DNA from 2 places in the Diaphorobacter limosus genome. Region 1 is predicted to be linked to the other one. Evidence: predicted binding sites of a transcription regulator. Region 1 holds the regulator's gene; the other holds the start of a gene.
What was found. The regulator NrdR, encoded in region 1, represses ribonucleotide reductase genes. The targets are predictions, from matches to a motif close to CACNANATNTNGTG.
Positions count from the first base shown of each region.

Region 2: P4826_RS09210 (ribonucleoside-diphosphate reductase subunit alpha) is a predicted target of NrdR. The motif match lies at 1,626-1,639, and genes of this name have one in related genera.

Region 1 covers NZ_CP136921.1:1,345,581-1,351,973, reverse strand. The annotation lists gene P4826_RS06530 (alpha/beta fold hydrolase) at 1-548, opposite strand, end outside; gene P4826_RS06525 (O-acetylhomoserine aminocarboxypropyltransferase) at 548-1,849, opposite strand; gene P4826_RS06520 (CBS domain-containing protein) at 1,958-2,413, shown strand; gene aroC (chorismate synthase) at 2,507-3,607, shown strand; gene nrdR (transcriptional regulator NrdR) at 3,671-4,120, opposite strand; gene glyA (serine hydroxymethyltransferase) at 4,129-5,373, opposite strand; ZMP/ZTP riboswitch at 5,408-5,573, opposite strand; gene P4826_RS06500 (lytic transglycosylase domain-containing protein) at 5,611-6,393, opposite strand, start outside.
Region 2 covers NZ_CP136921.1:1,902,955-1,909,347, forward strand. The annotation lists gene P4826_RS09200 (sigma-54-dependent transcriptional regulator) at 1-914, shown strand, start outside; gene ampD (1,6-anhydro-N-acetylmuramyl-L-alanine amidase AmpD) at 898-1,488, shown strand; gene P4826_RS09210 (ribonucleoside-diphosphate reductase subunit alpha) at 1,856-4,654, shown strand; gene P4826_RS09215 (ribonucleotide-diphosphate reductase subunit beta) at 4,782-5,966, shown strand; gene P4826_RS09220 (histone) at 6,142-6,393, shown strand, end outside.

The DNA.
Region 1 (6,393 bases):
ACCCGCGGGTTGCTGCGCAGCACGCGCCGACCCAGGGCCAGGCCCGCGCCGTAGGCCCAGAAGCCCGCGCCCGAGGGCGAGGCCAGGCTGCTGCGCGAGAACATGTTGACCATCTTCAGCGCCTTCTCGGGCTCGTTCAGTGACGATTCGATCAGCGCTGGCGAAACCTTCATGGGAAAGGCCGTGCCCACCAGCACCAGGTGGCTCGCACGCGTGCCCAGCCGGGCCGTGGCCTCCAGCGCGATCAGCGAACCCCAGCTGTGACCCACCAGCGCGGCACGCTGCACGCCCAGGGTGTCGAGCAGCGCGATGATGAAGTCCGCTGCCTGTTCCACGCTGGCGGGCGCCTCGCCGCCGCTGCGACTGTGACCGGGCAGATCCACGGCCAGCACGTTCCAGCCGTGGTGCGCCAGATGGCGGCTTTGCAGGGCCCAGACGCTGTGGTCGCACAGCACGCCGTGGATGAAGACCACGCTGGGCTGGCCGGCATCAAACGGCTTGCCGCCGGTATGGCAAAAGGTCTGCGCGCCATTGATTTGCAGGTACATCAGCCGCCTGCCTTTTCTGCGGCCTTCAGTGCGCGCTTCAGGTCGTCGATCAGGTCGTCGGCGTCCTCCAGGCCTATGGACAGGCGTATCGTGCCCTGGCCTATGCCGGCGGCGGCCAGCGCCTCGTTGCTCAGGCGGTGGTGCGTGGTGCTGGCCGGGTGGATCACCAGCGAGCGGCAGTCGCCCACGTTGGCCAGGTGGCTGAAGAGCTTCAGCGCTTCAATGAAGGCCTTGCCCTGGGCGCGGCTGCCCTTGATGTCGAAGCTGAACACCGAGCCCGCGCCGCGCGGCAGCAGCTTTTGCGCCAGGGCGTGGCTGGGGTGCGATGGCAGCAGCGGATGGCCCACGCGCGCCACGAAGGGCTGGTCGGCCAGGAATTGCACCAGCTTCTCGGTGTTGCGCATGTGCTGTTGCATGCGCAGAGGCAGGGTCTCTATGCCCTGCAGGATGAGCCAGGCGGTGTGCGGGCTCATGCAGGCGCCAAAGTCGCGCAGGCCCTCGCGCCTGGCGCGCAGCAAGAAGGCGCCCACGGTGCTTTCCTCGGCAAACACCATGCCGTGAAAGCCGTCGTAGGGCTGGGTCATCTCGGGAAAGCGCCCCGATTTTTCCCAGTCAAAGCTGCCGCCATCGACCAGCACGCCGCCTATCACCGTGCCGTGGCCCGAGAGGAACTTGGTGGCCGAGTGGTAGACCAGGTCGGCGCCATGCTCGAAGGGCTTGATGAGCCAGGGCGAGGTGAGGGTGGAATCGACCAGCAGCGGCACGCCGGCGTCGTGGGCGATCTGCGCCACGGCGGGGATGTCCAGCACCTCCAGGCCGGGGTTGCCCACCGTCTCGCCAAACAGCAGCCGGGTGTTGGGGCGGATGGCGGCGCGCCAGCCGTCCAGGTCGCCGGGCTGCACAAACGTTGTCTCTATGCCGAAGCGGCGCAGTGTGTAGTTCAACAGGTTCTGCGAGCCGCCATACAGCGCCGTGCTGGCCACGATATGCCCGCCCGCGCCCATCAGCGTGGCGATGGCCAGGTGCAGCGCCGCCTGGCCGCTGGCCGTGGCGATGGCGCCGACGCCACCCTCCAGGGCCGCCACGCGCTGCTCGAGCACGGCGTTGGTGGGGTTGCTGATGCGGCTGTAGACATGGCCGGGGCGCTCCATGTTGAACAGTGCCGCGGCCTGGTCGCTGGATTCGAAGACGAAGGAGGCCGTCAGGTGTATGGGCACGGCACGCGCGCCGGTGGCGGGGTCGGGCTGGGCGCCGGCATGCAGCGCCAGGGTGTCGAAGCCAGGGTCGGAGTAACCGGGCATCCATGTCTCCCAAGTAGTGGATAGCGGTGAATCAGCTGGTGATTGTGGGCTATATTTCCTCGCAAGCAGTCGGCAAGCAGCGCCTGCCGCACCATTCGGAGATACCCCATGAAAGTCAGCGACATCCTGCGCCTCAAAGGCAACACCCTCTACACCGTCCATCCCGACGAACCGCTGGCGCGCGCTGTGGAGACCATGGCCGAGAAGGACATAGGCTCGCTGGTGGTCATGGAGCATGGCGACCTGGTGGGCATGCTGACCTTCCGCGAGGTGATACAGCGCCTGGTGAAGAACGGCGGCGGCGTGGGCACCACCCTGGTGCGTAGCAGCATGGACGACGCGCCGGTGACCTGCACGCTGGAGACCGACATGGACGAGGTGCGCCGCATGATGCTGGGCTGCCACGCGCGCTACATGCCGGTGATGGACAAGCGCATGCTGATGGGCGTGGTCAGCTTCTACGACGTGGCCAAGGCCGTGGTGGACAGCCAGAACTTCGAGAACAAGCTGCTCAAGGCCTATATCCGTGACTGGCCGCAGGAAGAATCCCCGCCGGCAGCTTGAGGTTTGAACAAAATCAGCCGTTTGCGCTTCTGTATAAAGCGCAAACAGCTATTGTTTTTATGGTTTCAACGGTTTCAAGAGCATCGCGTTCCCATGAGCGGCAACACCTTAGGCACCCTGTTTTGCGTCACCAACTTCGGTGAATCCCATGGCCCGGCCATTGGCTGCGTGATCGACGGCTGCCCGCCGGGCATGGAGCTGTCAGAGGCCGACATCCAGCAGGATCTGGATCGCCGCCGCCCCGGCACCAGCCGCCATGTCACGCAGCGCAATGAACCGGACGCGGTGGAGATCCTCTCTGGCGTGTACCAGGGCAAGACCACCGGCACGCCCATCGCGCTGCTGATCCGCAACCAGGATCAGCGCAGCAAGGACTATGGCGACATCGCGCAGAGCTTTCGCCCCGGTCATGCCGACTACGCCTATTGGCACAAGTACGGCCTGCGCGACCCGCGCGGCGGCGGCCGCTCGTCGGCGCGCCTGACGGCGCCCACCGTGGCCGCCGGCGCCGTGGCCAAAAAATGGCTGGCCGAGAAATACGGCACGGCGTTTCGCGCCTGCATGACGCAGCTGGGCGAGCTGGCCATCCCTTTCGAGAGCTGGGAGCATGTGCCGCGCAACCCCTTCTTTGCTCCGGTGGCCGATGTGCAGGCTTACGAGGACTACATGGATGGGCTACGCAAGTCTGGCGACTCTTGCGGCGCGCGCATTCGCGTGCAGGCCACCGGCGTGCCGGTCGGCCTGGGCGAGCCTTTGTATGACAAGCTCGACGCCGACATCGCCTACGTGATGATGGGCCTGAACGCCGTCAAGGGCGTGGAGATAGGCGCCGGTTTTGCCAGCGTGGCCCAGCGCGGTACCGTCCATGGCGACTCGCTCACGCCGCAGGGCTTTGCCAGCAACAACGCCGGCGGGGTGCTGGGCGGCATCAGCACCGGGCAGGACATCGAGGTGCAGCTGGCCATCAAGCCGACCAGCTCCATCATCAGTCCGCGCGAGTCCATAGACATCCACGGCCAGAGCACCGAGGTGATTACCAAGGGGCGCCACGACCCCTGTGTGGGCATACGTGCCGCGCCGATTGCCGAGGCGCTGCTGGCCCTGGTGCTGATGGACCACGCGCTGCGCCACCGTGCCCAGTGCGGCGACGTGCGGCAGGCCGTGCCGCCGATTGCGTCCGCGCGAGAGGTTTAAGTGAAAAATGGCTGTAGCGCCCAGGCTATGGGCGCTGACAGCTATCAATAGAGAAGCGATGAACTACTTGCGGACTTCATCGACGAGAGCGCGGAACTCATCAATGTCCTCGAAGCTGCGGTACACGCTGGCATAGCGGATGTAGGCCACCTTGTCGAGCTTCTTGAGCTCGCGCATCACCAGCTCGCCGATGCGGCTGGAGATCACCTCGCGCTGGCCCAGTTGCAGCAGTTTCTCTTCGATGCGCTCGATGGCCGAATCGATCTGCACCGTGCTCACCGGCCGCTTGCGCAGCGCCAGCTTGAAGGAGGCGAGCAGCTTGTCGCGCGAATACTCTACACGCCGGCCATCTTTCTTGACCACGGTGGGGAAGTGAACGTCCGGCCGCTCATAGGTGGTGAAGCGTTTTTCGCAGGCACCGCATTGGCGCCTGCGGCGGATGAAGTTCCCGTCCTCGGACACCCGTGTCTCGACGACCTGGGTGTCCTGATTGCTGCAGAACGGGCACTTCATGGCGCAGCTCAGCGATAGACCGGGAAGCGACTGGTCAACGCGTTGACCTTCTCGCGCACGGCGGCCAGGTGGGCCTCGTCATTGGGGTTCTCGAGCACGTCCGCCAGCAGGTTGGCGGTGATGCGCGTTTCCTCTTCCTTGAAACCGCGCGTGGTGATGGCCGGCGTGCCCACGCGAATGCCGCTGGTCACCATGGGCTTCTCGGGGTCGTTGGGGATGGCGTTCTTGTTGATGGTGATATGCGCCTTGCCCAGGGCCGCCTCGGCGGCCTTGCCGGTGATGCCCTTGGCGCGCAGGTCGACCAGCATGACGTGGCTCTCGGTGCGGCCGCTGACGATGCGCAGGCCGCGCTGTGTCAATGTTTCGGCAAACACCTTGGCGTTCTTGGCCACTTGCTGTTGGTAAGTTTTGAACTCGGGCGACAGCGCCTCCTTGAAGGCCACGGCCTTGGCTGCGATCACGTGCTCCAGCGGGCCGCCCTGCAGGCCGGGGAAGATGGCGCTGTTGATGGCCTTCTCGTGCTCGGCCTTCATCAAGATGATGCCGCCGCGCGGGCCGCGCAGGCTCTTGTGCGTGGTGCTGGTCACCACGTCGGCAAACGGCACCGGGTTGGGGTACTCGCCCGCCACCACCAGGCCGGCATAGTGGGCAATGTCCACCCAGAAGATGGCGCCGATTTCCTTGGCCACGCGGGCCATGCGCTCGAAATCAATGCGCAGGGCGTAGGCCGATGCGCCGCCGATGATCAGCTTGGGCTTGTTTTCGCGCGCCTTGGCTTCGAAGGCGTCGTAGTCGATCTCTTCCTTGTCGTTCAGGCCGTAGGAGACCACGTTGAACCACTTGCCCGACATGTTCAGCGCCATGCCGTGCGTCAGGTGCCCGCCTTCGGCCAGGCTCATGCCCAAAATGGTGTCGCCGGGTTTGAGGAAGGCCATCAGCACGGCCTGGTTGGCCTGCGAGCCCGAGTTGGGCTGCACGTTTGCGGCCTCGGCACCGAACAGCTGCTTGATGCGGTCAATCGCCAGCTGCTCGATCACGTCGACGTTTTCGCAGCCGCCGTAGTAGCGCTTGCCGGGGTAGCCCTCGGCATATTTGTTGGTCAGCTGCGAGCCTTGTGCCGCCATGACGGCGGGCGAGGCGTAGTTCTCGCTGGCGATCAGCTCGATGTGCTCTTCCTGGCGCAGGTTCTCGGCCTGGATGGCGGCCCACACCTCGGGATCGGTTTGTTCGACAAGAATATTGCGTTGGTACATGGCAGTCCGATGAACTAAGAGTCCCTTGGAAATCAAGGGCTGCCCAGGCGAACGACGGATCGCGGCGGGGCAAACGCTGCCTTGTTCCGCGCGGCACGCTCCCCAGTGGTTTGCAAAAAACGGCTTGTTTTTGCGGGTCTCCACGTCAGCAGCGCAGCCCGGTGGGCCTTGCGCGCCTATCGCCAGTTGCGTGCCCCGCTAGTGTAGCGGACGGTGCTTCGCGCCAGCGCCGGGAATTCAGGCGTCGCTGTCGAGCAGGGCCACTTTTTCTTCGGCAGACTTGGCTGTTGGGGCGACCTCGGTGGCCGCCGGGGCCTTGGTGGACAGCACTGGGGTGGCAGCCGCGGGCCGTCCGGCTACCTGGCGCAGGCGGAAATGCTCGGCCAACACCTTGGCAGCGTAGCCACCATCGTGGGGCAGGTTGGCGGCGCCCACGTAGTAGCGTAGACCGCCTTCCAGCGAGCCGGCGCGCGCAATGCACTCCTGCAGCACCTTCACGCCCACACGCAGGTTGGCCACGGGGTCGAAAGCGGCCAGCTGACCACCAAAACCTTCGTACTTGTCGGTGTGCACGCTGGTCATCACCTGCATCAGGCCTTGTGCGCCGACGGAGCTTTGCGCAAACGGATTGAAGCTGGACTCGATGGCGATGATGGCCAGGATCAGGGTGGGGTCGAGCTTGGTGCGCTTGCCGATCTCATAGGCCTCGGTCACCAGGGCAGCCAGCGGCTCCGGGGCCACGCGGTACTTCTTGCTCAGCCAAAAGGCCACGGCCGCCTGTTCGCGCGGCAACTTCTTGGGGTTGATGGCCACGGCGCGTTCGCTGGCGGTCGGCTCCAGTGGGAAGCCGACTTCTGCGACGCGGCGTTCATGCAGCCAGCCGCGCAACTCGTCCTCGCCAGCCTGACGCAGGTCCGGGCGTGCGCTCAGGGCGATGGCCACAAAGGCCACGGCCAGCCCGAGCAGGGCGAAGCCGTTGTGTGTGACTTCAAGAAAGCCGTTGATCACATCGGCGGCAAA
Region 2 (6,393 bases), 560 kb from region 1:
CCCTGCACGCCAGCAGCCAGCGCGCGGGCGGCCCGCTGGTGGCGGTGAACTGCGGCGCCATTCCCGAGAACCTGCTCGAGGCCGAGTTCTTCGGCGCGCGCAAGGGCTCCTACACCGGCGCCGCCAGCGACCGCGAGGGCTACTTTCAGGCCGCGCGCGGCGGCACGCTGTTCCTCGACGAGATCGGTGATCTGCCGCTGGCCATGCAGTCCAAACTGCTGCGCGCCATACAGGAGCGCAGCGTGCGCCCGCTGGGCTCCACACAGGAAGAGACGGTGGACGTGCGCATCGTCAGCGCCACGCACCGCGACCTGGCGGCCGATGTGCAGGCCGGGCGCTTCCGCCAGGATCTGTACTACCGCCTGAACGTGATCGAGCTGTTGATACCGCCGCTGCGCGAGCGGCGCGAAGATCTGCCGGCGCTGTGCCACGCGCTGCTGGAGCGTATCCAGCAAGAGTCCGGCATCCCCGTGCCGCAGCTGAGCGAGGCGGCGCTGCAGCGCATTGCCCAGCACCCGCTGACGGGCAATGTGCGCGAGCTGGAAAACCTGCTGCACCGCGCCGTGGCCCTGAGCGACGGGCATGAGCTGCATGTCGATGGCCCGACGCAAGCCAGCAGCGCTGGCGATGCGGCGCCGCCTCCCCCCCCGCCGCCGCCGCCGCCGCCGGCCGCCAAGCTTGTCGCCCAAGCGCCAACGCCTGAACCCACCACGGCCCCACCAGCCGGCGACCTGCAGGCCTGGCTGGATCAGCGTGAGCGCGGCCTGCTCATGCAAACCCTGCACGAAACGAGCTTCGACCCGGTGGCCACGGCCGCCCGCCTGGGAGTCAGCCAGCGCCAGATGCGCTACCGCATCGAGCGGCTGAACATCGCCATACCCAACCCTGGCGACAGCCATGGCGCCGGGCAATAGGCCACAGTGGCGCGCCGGCTGGTACCTGCCGGCGCGGCGCCTGCCATCGCCCAACCATGGGGCGCGGCCGGCTGGCGCCGTGGTGGATCTGATCGTGGTGCACTCCATCAGCCTGCCGCCCGGCGAATATGGTGGCAACCAGGTGCAGGAACTGTTCACCAACCGCCTTGACTGGGACGCCCACCCCTACTTTCAGCAGATCCACGGGCTGGAGGTGTCGAGCCATTTCTTCATCACCCGCCTGGGCCAGCTCTGGCAGTTCGTGGCCACGGACCGGCGCGCCTGGCATGCGGGCCGATCCCACTACCGTGGGCGCGATGGCTGCAATGACGACTCGATCGGCATTGAGCTCGAGGGGCTGGAGGGCCACACCTTCGAAGAGGCACAGTACGCCGCCTTGACCCGGCTGTGCGCGGCGCTGGTGCGGCACCACCCCATCGGCTATGTCGCCGGCCACGAACATATCGCCCCCGGGCGCAAGAACGATCCCGGACCGGGCTTTGACTGGCGCCACCTGCGCTCGGCCTTTGCGGGGTCGGGCATCCTGTTTCCGCCTGCGGCACAGCCAGCCTGACGGGCCTCTGCAGGCCAGAAGCCCTGCCTGCGCACATCTCTGCTGCACCCCACGCCCGCAAACCCCAACCGCCTGGCGTGGCACCGCTCGTGCGCTTTCTGACAGCGTTTTCGACAACACCCGAAAGTCCGGATATACACTATATGTAGCGTGTTGAATTGAAAGCACACCATATATATAGTGCACGGTATCGATATGCCGCTGATTTTTCATGCCGACCCGCAAGCGCTTTTTCCGGGCCGACCTCACTTCCCAACTTCTCCCCCAACATCACTCCCAAGGGCAAGCCATGCAAACCGCATCCGTTCACGCCGACAGCTTTTCGCAGCTCCAAATCGATGCCGCGGACACATCCACCCCGGCCAGCATGGCCGACACATTGAGCCATTACCAGATCATCCGACGCAACGGCGCCGTAGTGCACTTCGAGCCGCAAAAGATTGCCGTCGCCATGATGAAGGCCTTCCTGGCCGTGCACGGCACGCAGGGCGCGGCCTCGGCCAGCGTGCGCCAGGTGGTGGATGAGCTGACACAGACGGTGGTGCGCGCCCTGATGCGCTCGCGCCCCAGTGGCGGCACCTTCCATATCGAGGACGTGCAGGATCAGGTGGAGCTGGGCCTGATGCGCGGCAGCCACCACGAAGTCGCGCGCGCCTATGTGCTGTACCGCGAGCGCCGCGCCCAGGAGCGCGCGCGCAAGAAGGAGCAGCTGCACCCTCAGATTCCCGCGCTGTACGTGCAGGATCGGGGCCAGCGCGTGGAGCTGGATCTGCTGCGCCTACAGGCTCTGATCGAGTCTGCCTGCGCCAACCTGGGCACCGATGTAAAGGCCGCGCCGATTGCCGCCGAGACTCTTCGCAACCTGTATGACGGCGTACCCATGGAGGAGGTCTACAAGGCCTCCATCCTGGCCGCGCGCACACTGATCGAAAAAGACCCTGGCTACAGCTACGCCACGGCGCGCCTGCTGCTGCACACCATCGTGCGCGAGGTGCTGGGGCGTGGCGTGCAGCCCGGCGAGATGCAGGCCGCATACATGGACCACTTCCCAGCCTTTGTCCAAAAAGGGGTGGACAACGAACTACTCAACCCCGACCTGCTGAGCTTCGACCTGCCGCGCCTGGCCGCCGCTTTGCGGGCCGAGCGCGACCAGCAGTTCGACTATCTGGGCCTGCAAACGCTGTACGACCGCTACTTCCTACATGTGAACAAGGCACGCATCGAGTTGCCCCAGAGCTTCTTCATGCGCGTGGCCATGGGCCTGGCGCTGCGCGAAGATGACCGCAACGCGCGCGCCATCGAGTTTTACGAGCTGCTGTCGTCTTTTGACTTCATGAGCAGCACACCCACGCTGTTCAACAGCGGCACGCTGCGCTCACAGCTGTCCAGCTGCTACCTGACCACGGTGCCCGACGAGCTGGGCGGGATCTACGAGTCGATCAAGGAAAACGCCCTGCTGTCCAAGTTTGCCGGCGGCCTGGGCAATGACTGGACACGCGTGCGCGCCCTGGGCGCGCACATCAAGGGCACGAATGGCGAATCGCAGGGGGTGGTGCCCTTCCTGAAGGTAGTCAACGACACGGCCGTGGCCGTGAACCAGGGCGGCAAGCGCAAGGGCGCGGTCTGCACCTACCTGGAGAGCTGGCACCTGGACATCGAGGAGTTCCTGGAACTGCGCAAGAACACCGGCGACGACCGCAGGCGCACGCATGACATGAACACCGCCAACTGGATTCCCGACCTGTTCATGAAACGCGTCATGGGAAAGGGTCAGTGGACGCTGTTCTCACCGTCGGACGTACCCGATCTGCACGACCTGTACGGCCAGGCCTTCGAGAGCGCCTATGCCGCCTACGAGGCCAAAACCGAGAGCGGTGAACTCAAGCTCTTCAAGCGCCTGCCCGCCGTGGATCTGTGGCGCAAGATGCTCTCCATGCTGTTCGAGACCGGCCATCCCTGGATCACCTTCAAGGACCCATGCAACATCCGCTCGCCGCAGCAGCATGTGGGCGTGGTGCATTCCAGCAACCTGTGCACCGAGATCACGCTCAACACCAGCGATAGCGAGACGGCCGTGTGCAACCTGGGCTCGGTGAACCTGGCGCAGCACCTCAAGGATGGCGCGATCGATCATGACAAGCTCCGCAGAACCGTGACCACGGCCATGCGCATGCTGGACAACGTCATCGACATCAACTACTACGCCGTTGACAAGGCGCGCGACTCCAACCTGCGCCACCGCCCCGTGGGCTTGGGGCTGATGGGCTTTCAGGACGCGCTGTATGAGCTGCGCATGCCCTACGCCAGCGACGCCGCCATGGAATTTGCCGACGCTTCCATGGAGGCCATCTGTTACTACGCCTACTGGGCCTCGACCGAGCTGGCGCGCGAGCGCGGTAGCTACTCCACCTTCCAGGGCTCGCTGTGGGACCGGGGCGTGCTGCCGCTGGATTCGCTCGGGCTGCTGGCGCAGGAACGCGGCGGCCATGTTGAGGTGGACACCAGCACGCGTCTGGACTGGGATGCCCTGCGCCAGAAGATCGCGCGCGATGGCATGCGCAATTCCAACTGCGTGGCCATAGCGCCCACGGCCACCATCTCCAACATCGTGGGCGTGGACGCCTCCATCGAGCCCTCGTTCGGCAACCTCTCGGTCAAGTCCAACCTGTCGGGCGAGTTCACCGTCATCAACCAATACCTGGTGCGGGATCTGAAAACACTGGGCCTGTGGGACGACGTGATGCTCATGGATCTGAAGCATTTCAAGGGCTCGCTGCATGCCATAGACCGCGTACCTGCAGACGTGAAAGCCTTGTATTCGACAGCCTTCGAGGTCGCCCCCACCTGGCTGGTGGAGGCGGCCGCGCGGCGCCAGAAATGGATAGACCAGGCGCAGAGCCTGAACATCTACATGGCGGGCGCATCGGGCAAGAAACTCGATGAGACCTATAAGTTGGCCTGGCTGCGCGGCCTGAAGACCACCTATTACCTGCGCACGCAAAGCGCCACGCATGTGGAGATGAGCACCGTGAACACGCGCCAGCTCAATGCGGTTTCATCGGGCGCCGATCATCCATCACGCACTCTCGATGCGGATGCTGCAATACCAGCCACCGACGTGAAGTTCTGCGCCATCGACGACCCGGGCTGCGAAGCCTGCCAGTGACATCAACCGCCAGCGGATGCGCGCAGGCGCATTCCGAGTGCAGTGAAGCAACAAAACACGGCGCAGCAACGCTTCAGTGCTTTTCATTTTGGAGCACTGCTTTCATAATCCACACACGGGAAATCCTATGCTCACCTGGGACGACGAAGTCAAGCCCTCATCGCAAAACCTCTTCGACGGCGCTCTCGCAAGCAGCCGCGCCGCAGAGCCGTCGCCAACCGCCTTGGCGGCCCAGACACTGCAACGCGCCACTGGCACCATGGCACACGTGCCCACTGCCGCCGCGGCACAGCACCGCCGCGTGTCCGCTGTGGACAAGCGCATCATCAACGGCCAGACCGATGTCAATCAGCTGGTGCCGTTCAAGTACAAATGGGCCTGGGAGAAATACCTGGCCACCTGCGCCAACCACTGGATGCCGCAGGAGATCAACATGACGCGCGACATCGCGCTCTGGAAAGACCCGAACGGCCTGACCGAGGACGAGCGCCGCATCGTCAAGCGCAACCTGGGCTTCTTCGTCACCGCCGACTCGCTGGCGGCCAACAACATCGTGCTCGGCACCTACCGCCACATCACGGCGCCCGAGTGCCGCCAGTTTCTGCTGCGCCAGGCCTTTGAGGAAGCCATCCACACCCACGCCTACCAGTACATCGTCGAGTCGCTGGGCCTGGACGAGGGCGAGATCTTCAACGCCTACAACGAGATCCAGTCCATCCGTGAGAAGGACGAGTTCCTGATCCCCTTCATCGAGGCGATCATGGATCCGGGCTTCAAGACCGGCTCTCCTGAGAACGACCAGACGCTGCTGAAAAGCCTGATCGTGTTCGCCTGCCTGATGGAGGGCCTGTTCTTCTACGTGGGTTTCACGCAGATCCTGGCCCTGGGCCGCCAGAACAAGATGACCGGCGCCGCCGAGCAGTACCAGTACATCCTGCGGGACGAGTCCATGCACTGCAACTTCGGCATCGACCTGATCAACCAGCTCAAGCTCGAGAACCCGCAGCTGTGGACGGCCGCATTCAAGGAAGAAATCACCGCCCTGTTCCACAAGGCCGTGGATCTGGAATACCGCTATGCCGAGGACACCATGCCGCGCGGCGTGCTGGGCATGAATGCCTCCATGTTCAAGGGCTACCTGCGCTACATCGCCAACCGCCGCGCCACACAGATCGGGCTGGAGGCGCTGTTCCCCAACGAAGAAAACCCCTTCCCCTGGATGAGCGAGATGATCGACCTGAAGAAGGAACGCAACTTCTTCGAGACGCGCGTCATCGAGTACCAGACCGGCGGGGCCCTGTCCTGGGATTGAACCCCATTGTCCAGGCCATGATTTTTCAATCACGCTCCTCGCACCCAGCGCGCTCCAGCGTTGCGGCGCCGGTGCGTCCCCGCATTCGTGGTGACGAGCAATGTGTCGTTGCCATGGATCGCTGCGCGCCCAATGCAGGCGCTCAGTGCTCTTTGCAAATCGACCCAAGGAGAAAATGATGGCAACTGCGAAGAAACCCGCCGCCAAGAAGGCAGCTCCCGCGAAGAAAGCCGCTGCACCAGCCAAGAAAGCCGCAGCGCCCGCCAAGAAGGCCGTAGTGGCCAAGAAGGCAGCCGCACCGGCGAAGAAGGCTGCTGCGCCGGCCAAGAAAGCCGCAGCACCGGCCAAGAAGGCCGTAGTGGCCAAGAAGGCAGCCGCACCGGCGAAGAAGGCTGCTGCGCCGGCCAAGAAGGCAGCCGCGCCGGCG